2 regions of the Peribacillus sp. NPDC097895 genome follow, and region 1 is predicted to be linked to the other one. Evidence: riboswitches for the same ligand, from Rfam matches in the RefSeq annotation. Region 1 holds a riboswitch; the other holds the start of a gene.
What was found. Region 1 has a riboswitch for ZMP and ZTP ahead of ACQKMH_RS00805 (phosphoglycerate dehydrogenase). Riboswitches for the same ligand answer to the same signal wherever they lie in the genome.
Positions count from the first base shown of each region.

Region 2: linked by a shared signal. The riboswitch ahead of ACQKMH_RS25530 (APC family permease) and the one ahead of ACQKMH_RS00805 (phosphoglycerate dehydrogenase) in region 1 are both predicted to bind ZMP and ZTP.

Region 1 covers NZ_JBNNSH010000001.1:176,498-179,702, forward strand. Annotated here, with positions in the region: gene ACQKMH_RS00800 (family 16 glycoside hydrolase) at 1-1,490, shown strand, start outside; ZMP/ZTP riboswitch at 1,720-1,798, shown strand; gene ACQKMH_RS00805 (phosphoglycerate dehydrogenase) at 1,938-3,137, shown strand.
Region 2 covers NZ_JBNNSH010000008.1:187,635-190,839, reverse strand. Annotated here, with positions in the region: gene ACQKMH_RS25535 (RMD1 family protein) at 1-733, opposite strand, end outside; ZMP/ZTP riboswitch at 1,490-1,568, shown strand; gene ACQKMH_RS25530 (APC family permease) at 1,621-3,205, shown strand, end outside.

The DNA of each region.
Region 1 (3,205 bases):
CCTCTTCCACGCAGGGGGTTGAACTTTGTGCCATCACAGAGCGAATGCAAAGTAATGAGGAATCTGCGATGATTCTTGGCGATCCGAAGATTGGCGATGATTTAGAAAAAATCACGTTTAATTCTCTTCCTGGGGCTATGGATAAGGAAATCAAGAACCATCAATATTATTCCTTACCTAATCAAGTGGAGAGCAACCATGCAGATCATGGCTTTAAACAAAACTATTCCAACGGGATGATGCCTTCGCCGACTTCCGGTTATCCGTGCTGCCGCTTCAATATGCATATGGGCTGGCCATATTTCGTGAAGAATATGTGGGCAGCATCTGCCGATGGAGGCATCGGAGTCATTGCCTACGGGCCAAGCCAGGTATCCGTAAGACTGAAAAAGGCAAATGTTACGATTAAGGAGACCACAAATTATCCATTTGAGGATCAAATCAAATTTAATATAACGTCGTCTAAAAAGGTGCAGTTCCCGCTTAAACTGCGTATCCCGGCGTGGTCGGTCAAACCAACCGTAACGGTGAATGGAGAGAGTGTGAAAGCTGTGAAAGCAGGAGAGTATGTAAGCATCAACAGAAAGTGGAAGAGCGGCGATAAAGTTGTTCTTCAAGTACCGATGAAGCTTAAAACGACAACATGGATCAATAATTCCATTGGAATTGAACGCGGTCCGCTTGTGTACTCCCTGCAAATGAAAGAGAATTGGCAGGTTAAGGATAAGCCAATTGCTGAATTGCCAGGCTTCGATGCATCTGCTCTGGGATTCAATGAGTATACGGTGAAAGCGGATAATCCATGGAATTATGGTTTGCTCATTGACAGGGAGCATCCGGAAAAATCCATCGATGTGATTACCGGACCAATGCCGGAGAATCCGTTCAAGCAAGCGACGACACCAGTTAAGCTGGTAGCCAAAGCGAAAAAAATTCCAACATGGGGCAAGGCAGCCAATAATGTAGAAAGCGCAGAGCCGCCTGCTGGTCCGATTCTCTCCAAGGAGCCGACTGAAAACATAACGATGGTTCCTTATGGAGCGCAGAACCTGCGTATCACTTATTTCCCTGAAGTGACAGAGAAATTGGCAGACACAGGTGCAGCCAAATATGAAGCGGAACAAGCAGACCTTTTCCGTGCATCAGTGAGAACGAACGAACCCAACGCATCCGGAGGAAGCTATGTTGGCGGAATCGATTTTGCCGATAGCTATGTGAAGTTCAATCAAGTCAATGTTCCTAAAGCGGGAAATTACAACGTTGATATTTGGTTTGCAAATGGTCTCGATCCTGCAACAGGCAAAATGATTGTCAATGGCGAAGCAAGCTCGTTGAAATATCAAAATACGCGTAACTGGGGACGTTTCATGGCCACAAAAATGGAGGTTCCCCTGAAAAAAGGCACCAATACGATCACGTTCATGAAAGATCAAGGATTTTATGAATTGGATTATATTGTGGTCAGGCCGCTGCAAACTGACGGGCGCTAATAGATCATACAGTCAATCGCCATCACTAAAATGAATTGATTATTGGAACCCAGTCATTACCTTGCTGGGTTCTTTTTATAGGATTCTATTTATCTCCTATCATTGTATTCTTTAATGATTTTCTTTTATTAGTCCAGCTTTGCCTTAGTGAAAGAAATTAAAAAAAGAGATAAACCTTTAAATTAATATTGAAGATTGCTGAATAATTTGATAAAATAAAATAAATGAAAAGACTATGTGCAACTGGCGAAACACGGATAACCGTGAGGGAACACATAGTGTCGTAGCCGTTCGCCTGGGCAGAGGTAAGGGATTTTATCCCTTGCCTCTTTCTGTGTATTTACAGAAGATAGTGAAGTTTTAAAGGAATGCAGATTTTCATGGGTTTAAAATCTTGTTAATATTTTGAAATCTAAAAACTATCATGATCAAAGAGGAGCAAACAAAATGAGCACAATAACTTTAGAAAAAGTGAAAACGATCAAGGCGTTAAATAATATTGCCGAAAGCGGGCTAAATGTATTCAACAAAGGCGATTTTACGGTCGACAATGACAGTGAAAACCCTGATGCGATCGTTCTTCGCAGCTTTAATATGCATGCAATGGAATTCGGCACTGATTTAAAAGCAATCGCAAGGGCAGGCGCGGGAGTCAATAATATTCCGGTCGACAAATGCACCGATCAAGGAATTGTTGTTTTCAATACACCTGGTGCTAACGCAAACGCCGTAAAAGAAATGGTACTGACGTCATTGATGGCTTCATCTCGTAACCTTTTTGCTGGTGTGGCCTGGACAAAGACGCTGGAAGGCGAAGGAGAACAAATTCCAAAACTTGTTGAAGCAGGAAAGAAACAATTCGTTGGTAAAGAAATCAAGGGGAAAACTCTTGGCGTAATCGGTTTAGGTGCGATTGGTGCACTTGTAGCGAATGATGCCCTGGATTTGGATATGGACGTCATTGGGTTTGACCCGTTCATCTCTGTTGATACAGCTTGGAACTTGTCCCGCAATGTACAGCGCGCCATGACGATTGAACAATTGTTTGCAGAATCTGATTATATTACAGTACATGTGCCATTAACGGACGACACAAAAGGAATGTTTAACGAAGAAACATTCAGCATCATGAAGCCAGGCGTTCATATTTTGAATTTCTCACGCGGCGAGCTAGTGAATGAAAATGATATGGCAGCTGCACTTGAAAGCGGAAAAGTAGGAAAGTTCATTACAGACTTCCCGAATGAAAATGTGTTGAAAATGAAAAATGTCGTTCCAATTCCGCATCTTGGTGCCTCTACGCTAGAGTCAGAGGAAAACTGTGCCATCATGGCTGCTCGTCAGTTGAAGAACTTTTTAGAAACAGGGAACATCAAGAACTCTGTGAATTTCCCAAACACTTCCCTTCCTTATACAGGAAACCGTCGTGTGGCAACGTTCCACGAAAACGTTCCGAACATGGTTGGACAAATCACACTGGCTGTATCCGGCTTTAATTTGAACATCGCTGACATGGTTAACAGAAGCCGTGGGGGTTATGCGTATACGATCATCGACATTGACGGAGAAGTAAACGGCGATATCATCCCTGGTTTGGAAGAAAAAATTAAACAAATCGCAGGCATCGTCACAACTCGCATTATTTAATTTTTTCTTGCTCAAATGATCATCATTAGTACAAGCCTCAATTCCTTTAAGGAGTTGAGGCTTTTTAA
Region 2 (3,205 bases), on a different contig from region 1:
TGTTAGAAAAACCATCCATAATGTTATACAAAATTTCGGTTTTACTTTTCAAGATTTTATACCGATCATTCAATTCAAAAAAATCCAGCATGCTGTCATAAAATTCGCCGGCAATGCTGCTTGTCCATGTAATATCGGGTTTATCCAGAATCATGATATACGCAAGGGTGTTGTACTCGTGACGTACGATTTTGGCCGTCGTCCTCGCTAGTTCCTTGTTGCCGATTCTTAGCTTGCCTTTTTCCAGTCGGTCTATCATGGTTTCGAGCTTGTCGTGGATTTTTCCGAGTTGTTCCTCAGTTTTTTCGAGTGCTACCGATTTTGCAAGAACAGTGGAAATTAATTCAGGGTAGAAAAATTCAACTTTTGGCACCACTACATATTCGTCGGTAAACTTGATGTTTTCAGTTTCTCTGAAGTGAAGGTTGTAATCGTCCGTATATCTATCTACAAGGGCGAGATCAATATCCGGCTCGAAAGAATGGATAAAGGTTAAAAATTCCTTTATCTCATCCGCGTGTGTGTAATTAATGAAGACAATGCTGCCAAAGGAAAAAACCAGCACCTGTTGTGATTCGTTCACATTTTTATTAAGGATGGAATTTAGAATATCGTCATTAAGGATTAATGGCTCTTCCCAGGTGAATTTTTTGGGAATGCCGCAATGAATGGCGATTTTGTTCAAATCAATTTCATTAGTGATTGCAAATGCTTTAAAGGTAATTGGCTCCATTTATATCACTCTCTTCAGCAGATTGGTCTTTTTTCGATTTTATTCTAGCTTTCCAAAAACATGCTTGAAGAATTCTTGAAGTGTCCCTTTTGTGGAAATCATTCAGAATGTATAAAAAGGATGAGTAAGAAAGTGAAATATACTCACACAAACCGTCTCAGAAAAACAGAGTAATCGTCAGTCACGGAAATAAAAATAATATGGAATCACTTATATTGGTGACGGCTACCATCCTTGGGGAAGTAGTTCAAGAATTTATGAGGGCAATAAACAAGATAATCAATTTTAGCTTAGCGATTTTTCTTAATGAACAGGTGCTTTAGCTGAAGGTTCCCCAACTTGTGCATGGCTTTTTTTAGGAAGAAAAGAACAGTTATTGTAGAAAAATGCTCAACAAAGGTATGAGGTACTCCAGGTATATCCTCTATTGGATCATGAGATTTTAACTAACTGGTTCATTATTCCTATGTAAATGTTGTTGGGATATAATTTGTAAAATATGAACGGTTTATTTTGTGGATATAAGCTCTTAAAGATTTTTAAGTATAATGTTAAAAAGAAAATGTTTTTATTGATGTAGCATGTGTTCTAAAAATCGAATGTTTGTTTTTTGAACTTTAATTCACCTAATTTTTTCAAATTTAAAAGAATATTGATAGGGAATTACGAAAAATCCATGGGGATATTTATAAAATATAAATATTATTCAAGTATTGTGAAATTTAAAATAATCCTATATACTAAAAAAAAAACTATTTTCCTATATGTAACTGGCGCAACATGGATTACCATGGGGGAGCATATAGAGTATAAGCCGCGCGCCTGGGCAAACACTTGATTTTTAGATCAAGTGTTTTTTATTTTCCTAGGAAGAGGTGTAGGTAGAGATGAGTAATATGCATAGAAAGATGGGGACTTTTGCTTTAACTATGACAGGTATTGGTTCTATTATCGGCTCTGGTTGGTTGTTCGGAGCGTGGAAAGCTGCCCAGATTGCTGGACCAGCAGCTATTTTTTCTTGGATTATCGGTATGGTTGTAATTTTATTTATTGCATTATCTTACGCAGAGCTTGGGGCAATGTTTCCTGAAGCTGGAGGAATGGTTAAGTATCCTCAATATTCGCATGGCTCTTTTATTGGATTTATAGCTGCGTGGGCGAACTGGATATCTATCGCTTCGACTATTACAGTTGAGGCAATTGCTTCAGTACAATATATGAGTACGTGGCCTTGGGAATGGGCCAGTTGGTCTCATTCTTTAGTTGATAACAATATCTTAACGACTAAAGGATTATTCATAGCTTCTTTACTATTATTGTTCTATTTCTTCGTCAACTATTGGACAGTTAACCTTTTTGCTAAGGCAAATTCATTTATTACTATTTTTAAATTAATTGTTCCAGGTGTAATGGCAGGATCCTTATTTTTTGCTGGATTTCATGGTGGAAACTTTACAAGTTCTCAAGGTATCGCACCATATGGTTGGGCAAGCGTTTTAACAGCAGTAGCTACTTCTGGTATCGTGTTTGCGTTTAATGGATTTCAAAGTCCCGTAAATATGGCAGGAGAAGCGAAGTCGCCGAATAAGTCTATACCTATTGCTGTTATTGGGTCTATTTTAATTGCAGGTTTTATATACGTTATTTTACAAGTCGTGTTTATCGGTGCAGTGGATCCGTCTATGATCGTGAACGGATGGAGTCATCTGAATTTCAATTCACCTTTTGCTGATTTGGCAATTGCTCTTAGTCTTAACTGGTTAGCGATTGTATTGTATGTAGATGCGTTTGTATCACCGTCTGGTACAGGAGCTACTTACACAGCTACAACTTCGCGTATGCTTTATGGAATGCAGAAAAATGGGTACTTACCGAATATCTTTGGTACATTACATCCACTTTATGGTGTTCCTCGTCCAGCGATGTTATTAAACTTAGGCGTATGTTTTATCTTTTTATTTTTATTCCGCGGATGGGGCGTACTTGCTGAAGTGATTTCAGTTGCTACACTTATCTCGTACATCATGGGGCCAGTTGCATTGACAACATTAAGACGTACAGCTTCTCATTTTAATCGTCCATTTCACTTAAAAGGCGCTTCTATTATTGCACCTTGTGGATTTGTTTTCGCATCGCTTACTTTATACTGGGCGCGTTGGCCATTAACAGGAGAAGTCGTTTTCATCATTGCCATTGGACTACCTATTTACTTTTATTATCAAGCTAAAAATAAGTGGAACGGATTCAAAAAACAATTTTTATCAGGTGTTTGGATGCTTCTTTACTTAGGTTGTATGATTTTCATTTCTTATATTGGAAGTGAGAAGTTCGGCGGAAAAAATATTCTTACATTTGGTTGGGATATGGTGGTCATCGCATTGTTAGCACTTGGTTTCTATTGGTGGGGAGTCAAGAGCGGGATTAAAACAGAATACATGGCTGAGGCTGAAAAAATTAACAAAGAATTTATCA